Sediminicoccus sp. KRV36: one gene and its partners. Each later gene encodes a partner of the first gene's protein in a complex. Links are inferred from orthologs where the notes say so. Each region holds a gene or a part of one and is shown in the gene's direction. Other genes may lie near its edges.

Region 1 (4,862 bases):
ATACCATCACGGTGGGCGGCATGTCGGGCACGGTGGAGCAATTATCCATCCGCTCCATCAGGCTGCGCGCGCTGGACGGCTCGGTGCACATCGTGCCCTTCAGCGCCGTGACCACGGTGACCAACCAGACGCGCGATTTCGGCTATGCCGTGCTGGATGTGGCGCTCGATTATTCGGCCGATACGGACCAGGCGGTGATGATGCTGCGCCAGGTGGGCGAAAGCATGCGCGAGGATGAGGCCTGGGCGCCGCAACTCCTCGCCCCGCTCGAAGTGCTGGGCGTGGATAAGATGACCGATGCGGGGGTGATCCTGCGGGCCCGGATCATGACGCCGCCGGCCCGCCGCTGGGCCGTAGGGCGCGAATTGAACCGCCGCGTGAAGCAGCATTGCGACGCCGCCGGCATCCTGCTCTTTGCCGCCGTGAAGGCTGCCGCCCAGCCGCAGGCGGCGCCCGCTATGCCAGCCGTGTCAGCCAGATGACGGCGACACCGCCGAGGATCGCCAGGATATAGCTGCGCGTGCCCAGCATGATGCCGGTGACGCAGGCGGCGGCCAGCAGGCTGGGCCAACCGCCCGTCACCAGCGCCGGCGTCACGAAGGCGACGAAGATGCAGCCAGGCATATGGCCCAGCATCGAGGTCACGAAAGGCGGCGGGCGGAAGGCGCGCAGCAGCGCATAGCCCCCGGCGCGCAACGCGTAGGTGGCGAGTGCCATGCCCAGGATGGCGAGCACCACGTCAAGCCGGAGCGACACCCTCACGCCCTCAGGCGGTGGCGGGGGCCAGGGCTGGCCGCCCCGTGGCGGTCACGGCGCCCGCGCGGCCTCGATGATCTCGCGGAACAGCCGGGCGGGCAGGGTGCCGCCGCGAACATCATCCATGCTCGAATTGTCGTCATTGCCGAGCCATACCCCGATCACCAGCGGCCCGGAAGGAAGCTGCACAAAGCCCATGAACCAGGCATCGCGGTAATCCTGCGTCGTGCCCGTCTTGCCGCCGGTGACCAGGCCCGGGATGGCCGCCGCGCGGCCGGTGCCGGAACGCACCACGGAGACCATCATGTTGCGCATGCGTTCGGCCGCCTCGCTGCTGATCACCTGGGCGGGCTCGGTGCGGGGGGCTGCCACGGCGCGGCCCTCGGCCTCGATGCGCTGCATGCCGAAGGGCGTGACCCGCCGTCCGCCATTGACCAGCGCGGCATAGCCGGCCGCGAGGTCGATCAGCGTCACCTCGCCCGTGCCCAGCGCGATCGAGCCATCGCGCGGAAACCGCCCCTGGATGCCCAGCCGCGTGGCGACATCCGCCACACCGCGCGGCCCGCCGCCCATCTGCATGACCCGGACCGCCGCCGTGTTCACGGAATGCGCGAAGGCCTCATCCAGCGTGATGCTCCCGCGGGAGCGCCAATGCCCGTTGGAGGGCGACCAGCGGCCCAGCTGCAAGGGCATGTCACTCACCTGGTCAAACGGCGAGGCGCCATGTTCGAGGGCCGCCAGATAGACCATCGCCTTGAAGGTGGAGCCGGGCTGGCGGCGCGCATTGGCCGCGCGGTTGAAGGGGCTGCGGCGGAAATCCCGCCCGCCCGCCATGGCGCGCACGGCCCCCGTATTGGCATCCAGCACCACGACGGCGCCCTGGCCCACCCGGGCCTCGCGCCCTGCCTGGTCCAGCAGGGCACCCAGCCGGGCCTCGACGGCGTTTTGCCAGCGTGAATCGAGGGTGGTGCGGATGACGAGGTCGGCGCTGCCGGGGAAGGCCGTGGGGATATCCTCGAAGATCCAATCGGCGAACCAGCCGCCATTGCGCGAGGGGCGGGGCGGGATCGCCATCTCCAGAACCGCGCGCTCCATCTGCTCGGCGGTGATGGCGCCGGTGGCGACCATGGCGGCCAGCACATCGCGCGCGCGGGCCATCGCACCTTCGGGATTGGCGCGCGGGCTGTAGCGGGAGGGGGCCTGGGGCAGCCCGGCCAGGATGGCCGATTGCGGCAGGGTGAGCCGCCGCGCCGAGATACCGAAATACAGCCGCGCCGCCGCATCCACCCCATAGGCCCCGCCGCCGAGATAGACGCGGTTCAGGTAGATTTCGAGCAGCTGGTCCTTGGTGAAGCGGTGCTCCAGCCACAGCGCCATCAGCGCTTCCTGCACCTTGCGCCGCGTGCTGCGCGCGGGGCTGAGGAACAGGTTCTTCGCCAGCTGCTGGGTGAGGGTGGAGCCGCCCTGCACCACATCCCCCGCGTTCCAGTTCGCGTAGGCGGCGCGGGCCAAGCCTATCAGGTCCAGGCCGAAATGCTGGTGGAAGCGGCGATCCTCGATGGCGAGCAGGGCGGCGGGCAGATGCGCCGGCAGGTCGCGCAGGCGCAGCGTCTCGCCATAGAGATCGCCCTGGGTGGCCAGCGGCCCGCCCTCTGTGGTCTGCAGCGTGACGCTGGGGCGGCGCTCATGGTCCAGCGCGGCATCGGCGCGCGGCATGTCATGGGTGAACCAGAGCAGCACGGCGGCAAAGGCCAGCGCCCCCCAGATCAGCAGGATGATGCCCAGCCGCAGGAGCAGCCCGCCGAGGCTTCGGCGGCGCTTGGGGGCGGCGCTGGCGCGCCCGCTGGATTTTGGCCCACTCGGGGGGGACCGTGTTTCGACCCGGGGGGAGGGCCGTGAGGCAGGGGCCGTGGTTCGCAGCCTGGCGGCTGCCACTCGCGGCATAGCGCATAGATAGCATGGCCGGTGCCGCTTCGCACCAGGGAGTTGCGACCGCGCCGCTTGACCCACGCGCCACGGATCGCCATTGCAGCAAGGTCAGGATGGGTCGAAAGCCCGGCGCGCCGGCAGCAGGCGCTGCCGCGGCCGAGTGGCCAGCTGGGGCAATATGTCTGCGGCGCGAAGGCGTGGCGCCACAGCGCTGCCCGCCGCTTGAGGGCAAGAGAGTATGAACTGGATTTCCGAGTGGGCGCTGCCCAAGATCAAGACGCTCTTCGGCACCTCGCGCGAGATGCCGGATAATCTGTGGCATAAATGCCCGAGCTGCGAGCAGATGATCTTCCAGACCGACCTGGAGAAGAACCTCCGCGTCTGCCCGCATTGCAGCCATCATATGCGCCTTTCGGCCCGGCAGCGCCTCGATGCCACGCTGGATGAGGGCTGGCAGAAGATCGAGCTGCCCAAGGCCCCGGCGGACCCGCTGCGCTTCCGTGACCAGCGCCGCTATTCCGAGCGGCTGCGCGACGCCCAGGCGAAATCCGGCATGGATGACGCCGTCCTGGTGGGCCATGGCAAGATCGACGGCCAGCGTGCTGTGGTCGCCGTCTTTGAATTCGCCTTCATGGCGGGCTCGATGGGGGCCGGCGTGGGCGAGGCCATTGTCACCGCCGCGCGCCTCGCCGTGTTGCAGGATGCGCCGCTGATCGTCTTTGCCAGCTCCGGCGGGGCCCGCATGCAGGAGGGCGCGGTCAGCCTGATGCAGATGCCGCGCACCGTGATCGCGACCCAGATGGTGAAGGATGCCGGGCTGCCCTTCCTGGTGGTGCTGTGCGACCCGACGACGGGCGGCGTCACGGCCAGCTTCGCCATGCTGGGCGATATCCAGATCGCCGAGCCTGGCGCTCTGATCGGCTTTGCCGGCGCCCGCGTGATCGAGAGCACCGTGCGCGAGAAGCTGCCGGAGGGGTTCCAGCGTGCCGAATACCTGCTGGAGCATGGCATTCTCGACATGGTGGTGAAGCGCGCCGAAATGCGCGAGACGCTGGCCCGCGTGATCCGCCTGCTGCGCGCCGCCGAGGAAGAGCCCGCCGCCGCATCCGAAAGGTAAGGCGGCATGAGCGGTCGTTCCGAGGCGATCATCGAGCGGATGCACGCGCTGCATCCCAAGCTGATCGACCTGAGCCTGGGCCGGTTGCAGGCGCTGCTGGCGCGGCTCGGCCATCCCGAGCGCCGCCTGCCGCCGGTGATCCATGTGGCCGGCACCAATGGCAAGGGCAGCACCTGCGCCTTCCTCCGCGCCATCGGCGAGGCGGCAGGGCAGCGCGTGCATGTCTATACCTCACCGCATCTGGTGCGGTTCCATGAGCGCATCCGCCTGGCCGGGGCGCTGGTGGCCGAGGATGCGCTGAGCGATGCGCTGGAGGAGGTGGAGCGGGTGAATGGCGCAGCACCCATCACCGTCTTCGAGATCACCACCGCCGTGGCGCTCCTGCTGTTCAGCCGCGTGCCGGCCGATCTCCTGGTGCTGGAAGTCGGCCTGGGCGGCCGCTTCGACGCGACCAATGTGATCGAGGCGCCGGTGGCGACGGCGATCGCCAGCATTTCCATGGATCACATGGAATTCCTGGGCGAGACTCTGGCGCAGATCGCTTTCGAGAAGGCCGGCATCATCAAGCCCGGCATCCCTTGCGCCACCGGCTTGCAGGCGCCCGAAGCACTGGCGGTGATTGCGGCGCGCGCGGCTGAACTGGGCGCGCCGCTCTCCGCACGGGGTGAGGCCTGGCGGATGGAGCGTGACGCGGCGGGCCATGTCTTCACCGATGCGCGCGGCGCGATCACGCTGCCCGAACTGGGCCTGCGCGGCGCGCATCAGCCCGATAATGCCGGCATCGCCATCGCGGCCCTGCGCGCCTGGAATCCGCCCTGGCTGAACGAAGCGGCCATCATCCGGGGTGCGGCGGCCGCCGAATGGCCCGCGCGGATGCAGCGGCTGCGCGGCGCGCTGGCGCTGCCCGCCCCCTGGGAGCTGTGGCTGGATGGCGGGCACAATGCCGGCGCCGGCCAGGCGCTGGCCGCGACCCTGGCCGATTGGCGGGACCGGCCGCTGCATCTGGTCATCGGCATGAAGCAGGGCAAGACGGTGGGCGGCTTCCTGGCCCCCATCCTGC
Region 2 (2,970 bases), 240 kb from region 1 along the record:
CTGGATTCAGGAGTGCCGGGGGCGTGCCGCCGGGATCGTGATCAATCCTGCTGGCTACACCACAACCTCGGTTGCCATTCTCGACGCGCTGATCGCCGTCGGTCTTCCCGTGATCGAGGTCCATATCACCAATATTCATCGGCGCGAGGAGTTCCGGCAGCACAGCCTGGTCTCCAAGGCCGCCACCGGCGTGATCGCTGGCCTGGGCGTAGCGGGCTATGCGCTCGCGCTGCAGGCGATGGCGAGTCTCGTTGGCGGAAATGAGGATGAAGACGAATGACCAGCGGCATTCAGTTTGACGCGGACGCCATCCGCAAGCTGGCGGATATCCTCCGCGAAACCGATCTGACGGAGATCGAGCTCTCGGAGAAGGATTCGCGGATCCGGGTCGCCCGGATCATTCCGGCAGCACAGCCGAATTACTACGCGGCTCAGCCCGCGCCCACACCCATGCCCATGCAGGCGCCGATGCCGGCCGCAACGCCTGCGGCCGCCCCGGCCGATCCAGAAGCGATCGACCTGAAACATCCGGGCCTGGTGACATCGCCGATGGTGGGTGTCGCCTACCTCTCACCCGAGCCGGGGGCGGCGCCTTACATCAGCCTCGGCGCCAAGGTCAGCCAGGGGCAGACCGTCCTTCTGATCGAGGCGATGAAGACCTTCAACCAGATCAAGGCGACACGATCCGGCACGGTCACGCGGATCCTGGTGGATGCGGGCACGCCCGTCGAATATGGCGAACCGCTGGTGCTGGTGGAGTAGCCAATGGCTCCCGCCGCCCGCTACCCGAGGGCCAGACATTGAAGAAAATCCTGATCGCCAATCGCGGCGAAATCGCATTGCGGGTGCATCGCGCCTGTCAGGAAATGGGCATTCGCACGGTTGCCGTCCATAGCACAGCCGATGCCTCGGCCATGCATGTGCGCCTGGCCGATGAGAGCGTCTGCATCGGCCCTGCCTCGGCGCGCGACAGTTATCTGAACGTGGCGGCAATCCTCTCGGCCGCGGCCATTACCGGTGCCGATGCGATCCACCCTGGCTATGGCTTTCTCTCTGAAAATGCGCGTTTCGCCGAAATGGTGGAAGCCCATGGCCTGACCTTCATCGGACCCAGCGCGGATCACATCCACATGATGGGAGACAAGATCTCCGCCAAGGATGCGATGCGTAAACTCAATGTGCCGCTGGTGCCGGGCTCGCCCGGAGCGCTGGAAAGCTTTGAGGAGGCCCGCGCAGTCGCCGAGGTGATCAAATACCCCGTGCTGATCAAGGCGGCCGCCGGCGGCGGCGGGCGCGGCATGAAGGTCGCGCGCTCGGCCGAGGAGTTGGAAGAGGCTTGGCAGGTGGCTCGCACCGAAGCCAAGGCCGCCTTCGGCAATGACAGCGTCTACATGGAAAAATACCTCGATCGGCCGCGCCATATCGAGTTGCAGGTGCTGGCGGATACCCACGGCAATGTCGTGCATTTCGGCGAGCGCGACTGCTCCTTGCAGCGCCGCCATCAGAAGCTTGTGGAAGAGGCGGGGTCACCCGCGCTGACCGGTGCGGAGCGGGATGCGCTGGGTGCGCAGGTGACGGCGGGCCTCAGGCAGATTGGCTATCGCAATGCCGGTACGCTGGAATTTCTGTATCAGGATGGGCAATTCGCCTTCATTGAGATGAACACGCGGCTTCAGGTGGAGCATCCGGTGACGGAGATGCTGTGCGGCGTGGATCTCGTGCGGGAACAAATCCGCATCGCGGCCGGTGAGAAGCTGGGCTACGGCCAGCAGGATGTGACGTTCAACGGCCATGCCATCGAATGCCGGGTCACCGCCGAGGATCCTGAAACCTTCGCCCCCTCCCCTGGCAAGGTGACCACCTATCACGCGCCTGGTGGGCTTGGCGTGCGCGTGGATAGTGCGCTGTATTCGGGGTATTCCGTGCCTTCGCATTACGACAGCCTGGTCGCCAAGCTCATTGTCCATGCGCCAACGCGCCCTCAGGCGATTGCACGCATGCAGCGCGCCCTGGACGAGATGGTGGTGGATGGCATCCGGACCACGCTGCCCTTGCATCGCCGCATCATGGCCGATGCGGAGTTCCAGTCGGGCGACTACACGATCCATTGGCTGGAGCGTTTCGTCGCGCGCGGCCTCTGAACAGGATGCTGCCTAATCCAACGCGGCGACGGTGGTCATGGCGGGTGGGGCCTCCAGGCATTCATGCGTTAAGGCCAGGAACCGCCGCGTGCGATCGGTCGCCAGGTGATGCATCGCGGCCACTGGATCGACCCATCTTTCGATGAGGGTCAGTGCCTCGCGTTCGGCCTTATCCACCTTGTATTCAAAGGCCAGGCACCCCGGGTGGCGGCGTGCGGCAGCGGCGAAACGCGGGAGGGCGGAGAGCAGATGCTTGCGCCGGTCCGGCCGGACGCGGCCTGTCAGGGTGACGGTGATGTTCGGTCCCATCGATGAATCCTTGGATTGCCCAGAGCTACGATTGGCCTGCCATGCCGGATGCGTCGCCCAGGAGATTTTTTGCCCGGACGAGAGGGCTTCGATCCGGCGCAGACAAGCTGCTAGGGTGAGGGCGTGCAAACCTGGGCCAACGCCGTTCCGCCCTCTCTACCGCCGCTGCGCCCAGCGGTCATGGAGCCGCGCTGATGTCGCGGCGGCAGATGGAAATCACGCCTGAGCTCATGCTTCGGGCCTATCGCATTGGCCTGTTTCCGATGGCGGAAAGCCGGGATGCCCGCACGCTCTACTGGCTCGATCCTGAGCAGCGGGGCGTTATCCCGCTGGAGGGCTTTCATCTCTCGCGGCGACTTGCGCGGCGGGTCCGGCAGGCGCCTTACCGGATCACCGCCAACCACGCCTTCGCGGCGGTGATCGCTGAATGCGCCGCGCCGCGGCCAAGCTCGACCGATAGCTGGATCAACGCCGAAATCCGCGCCTTGTTCCTGGCGCTGCATGGCCAGGGGCACGCGCA
Region 3 (2,928 bases), 240 kb from region 1 along the record:
GGGGGCGTTGGGATCACTCAGATTGACCCGCCGCACGGCAACCGTGACGATCTCCGCCCCACTGGCAGCAATGCTGTCGCGGGTCTCCTCCAGCGATTTGTAGCGCCCCGTTCCGACGATGAGGCGAGAGTGAAAGCGCCGGCCGGCGACTTCCCAACTGTCTTCGGTCAAGGCTCAGCCACCCCCGATGAAATGCACGATCTCGATGGCATCTCCATCGGCGAGGCGCGTGGTCGTGTATTGGGAACGCGGCACGATTTCCAGGTTGCGTTCGACGGCAACCTTTCGTTCGGCGAGGCCGATCCTGGCCAGAAGATCTGTAACCGAGCTGCCTGGCGCAACCGCCAATGGCTCGCCATTCACCGTCAGGGCCAGGCCGGTATCATTTGGTTCCAAGAGGCTGGACATGGCGCGCGTCATCCCGAAGCAATGGAGGAGCCTTGCCCGGACGGGTGGATGGCGAGGCCCGGCGAACGGTCCCCTGCCCATCCCTTCGCCGGCATGACCCGGATCAGGTTCGAAGGGTCACCGCAGCCCCGCGGTATCTCAGCCCTTTGGATGAGGGCACCCCTTGGTGACTGAAACATAGGTCGCGGGCGGGCTTGCGGTCAATCATGGACGCCCGGGCACAGCCTGGTACGGCCCCGCCAGCTTCGGGGCCCGCGCTTGCCGCTGGAGTGGCATGCATGCTAGCCCGACACACTTCTGTATTTTGTGGCCATCCGGAACACCCATGAATCTCATCGCCGTCTTCAACGGCCCGAATCTCAATACACTGGGCACGCGCGAGCCAGAGAAATACGGCACGGCGACGCTGGATGATGTTGAGAATCTCTGCGCCGAAGCGGCCGAGGAACTCGGCCTTGCGATTGATTTTCGCCAGTCCAACATGGAGGGCGAATTGGTCTCCTGGATTCAGGAGTGCCGGGGGCGTGCCGCCGGGATCGTGATCAATCCTGCTGGCTACACCACAACCTCGGTTGCCATTCTCGACGCGCTGATCGCCGTCGGTCTTCCCGTGATCGAGGTCCATATCACCAATATTCATCGGCGCGAGGAGTTCCGGCAGCACAGCCTGGTCTCCAAGGCCGCCACCGGCGTGATCGCTGGCCTGGGCGTAGCGGGCTATGCGCTCGCGCTGCAGGCGATGGCGAGTCTCGTTGGCGGAAATGAGGATGAAGACGAATGACCAGCGGCATTCAGTTTGACGCGGACGCCATCCGCAAGCTGGCGGATATCCTCCGCGAAACCGATCTGACGGAGATCGAGCTCTCGGAGAAGGATTCGCGGATCCGGGTCGCCCGGATCATTCCGGCAGCACAGCCGAATTACTACGCGGCTCAGCCCGCGCCCACACCCATGCCCATGCAGGCGCCGATGCCGGCCGCAACGCCTGCGGCCGCCCCGGCCGATCCAGAAGCGATCGACCTGAAACATCCGGGCCTGGTGACATCGCCGATGGTGGGTGTCGCCTACCTCTCACCCGAGCCGGGGGCGGCGCCTTACATCAGCCTCGGCGCCAAGGTCAGCCAGGGGCAGACCGTCCTTCTGATCGAGGCGATGAAGACCTTCAACCAGATCAAGGCGACACGATCCGGCACGGTCACGCGGATCCTGGTGGATGCGGGCACGCCCGTCGAATATGGCGAACCGCTGGTGCTGGTGGAGTAGCCAATGGCTCCCGCCGCCCGCTACCCGAGGGCCAGACATTGAAGAAAATCCTGATCGCCAATCGCGGCGAAATCGCATTGCGGGTGCATCGCGCCTGTCAGGAAATGGGCATTCGCACGGTTGCCGTCCATAGCACAGCCGATGCCTCGGCCATGCATGTGCGCCTGGCCGATGAGAGCGTCTGCATCGGCCCTGCCTCGGCGCGCGACAGTTATCTGAACGTGGCGGCAATCCTCTCGGCCGCGGCCATTACCGGTGCCGATGCGATCCACCCTGGCTATGGCTTTCTCTCTGAAAATGCGCGTTTCGCCGAAATGGTGGAAGCCCATGGCCTGACCTTCATCGGACCCAGCGCGGATCACATCCACATGATGGGAGACAAGATCTCCGCCAAGGATGCGATGCGTAAACTCAATGTGCCGCTGGTGCCGGGCTCGCCCGGAGCGCTGGAAAGCTTTGAGGAGGCCCGCGCAGTCGCCGAGGTGATCAAATACCCCGTGCTGATCAAGGCGGCCGCCGGCGGCGGCGGGCGCGGCATGAAGGTCGCGCGCTCGGCCGAGGAGTTGGAAGAGGCTTGGCAGGTGGCTCGCACCGAAGCCAAGGCCGCCTTCGGCAATGACAGCGTCTACATGGAAAAATACCTCGATCGGCCGCGCCATATCGAGTTGCAGGTGCTGGCGGATACCCACGGCAATGTCGTGCATTTCGGCGAGCGCGACTGCTCCTTGCAGCGCCGCCATCAGAAGCTTGTGGAAGAGGCGGGGTCACCCGCGCTGACCGGTGCGGAGCGGGATGCGCTGGGTGCGCAGGTGACGGCGGGCCTCAGGCAGATTGGCTATCGCAATGCCGGTACGCTGGAATTTCTGTATCAGGATGGGCAATTCGCCTTCATTGAGATGAACACGCGGCTTCAGGTGGAGCATCCGGTGACGGAGATGCTGTGCGGCGTGGATCTCGTGCGGGAACAAATCCGCATCGCGGCCGGTGAGAAGCTGGGCTACGGCCAGCAGGATGTGACGTTCAACGGCCATGCCATCGAATGCCGGGTCACCGCCGAGGATCCTGAAACCTTCGCCCCCTCCCCTGGCAAGGTGACCACCTATCACGCGCCTGGTGGGCTTGGCGTGCGCGTGGATAGTGCGCTGTATTCGGGGTATTCCGTGCCTTCGCATTACGACAGCCTGGTCGCCAAGCTCATTGTCCATGCGCCAACGCGCCCTCAGGCGATTGCACGCATGCAGCGCGCCCTGGACGAGA

Evidence for each region. Proteins that work in one complex are often made in the same cells at the same time.
Region 2: the proteins of accD (region 1) and accC are in contact, whole or in part, in a solved structure (PDB 8UXZ), measured with the Escherichia coli proteins. The link is inferred for Sediminicoccus sp. KRV36 from one-to-one orthologs.
Region 3: the proteins of accD (region 1) and accB are in contact, whole or in part, in a solved structure (PDB 8UXZ), measured with the Escherichia coli proteins. The link is inferred for Sediminicoccus sp. KRV36 from one-to-one orthologs.

Annotation. Positions count from the first base shown.
Region 1 is NZ_CP085081.1:4,847,484-4,852,345, reverse strand. The notes cover bases 2,092-4,862. They hold accD (acetyl-CoA carboxylase, carboxyltransferase subunit beta), read left to right. Parts: upstream 2,092-2,923; coding sequence 2,924-3,802; downstream 3,803-4,862. Other genes in these bases: LHU95_RS23035 (folylpolyglutamate synthase/dihydrofolate synthase family protein), read left to right, coding at 3,809-4,862; LHU95_RS23045 (PBP1A family penicillin-binding protein), read right to left, coding at 2,092-2,700. In the rest of the region: LHU95_RS23055 (mechanosensitive ion channel domain-containing protein), read left to right, coding at 1-482; LHU95_RS23050 (AzlD domain-containing protein), read right to left, coding at 457-756; more of LHU95_RS23045, read right to left, coding at 808-2,091.
Region 2 is NZ_CP085081.1:4,603,574-4,606,543, reverse strand. It holds accC (acetyl-CoA carboxylase biotin carboxylase subunit), read left to right. Parts: upstream 1-800; coding sequence 801-2,141; downstream 2,142-2,970. Other genes in the region: aat (leucyl/phenylalanyl-tRNA--protein transferase), read left to right, coding at 2,645-2,970; LHU95_RS21900 (antibiotic biosynthesis monooxygenase), read right to left, coding at 2,154-2,450; accB (acetyl-CoA carboxylase biotin carboxyl carrier protein), read left to right, coding at 277-762; aroQ (type II 3-dehydroquinate dehydratase), read left to right, coding at 1-280. UniProt on the Escherichia coli protein: This protein is a component of the acetyl coenzyme A carboxylase complex; first, biotin carboxylase catalyzes the carboxylation of the carrier protein and then the transcarboxylase transfers the carboxyl group to form malonyl-CoA.
Region 3 is NZ_CP085081.1:4,604,525-4,607,452, reverse strand. It holds accB (acetyl-CoA carboxylase biotin carboxyl carrier protein), read left to right. Parts: upstream 1-1,185; coding sequence 1,186-1,671; downstream 1,672-2,928. Other genes in the region: accC (acetyl-CoA carboxylase biotin carboxylase subunit), read left to right, coding at 1,710-2,928; aroQ (type II 3-dehydroquinate dehydratase), read left to right, coding at 734-1,189. UniProt on the Escherichia coli protein: This protein is a component of the acetyl coenzyme A carboxylase complex; first, biotin carboxylase catalyzes the carboxylation of the carrier protein and then the transcarboxylase transfers the carboxyl group to form malonyl-CoA.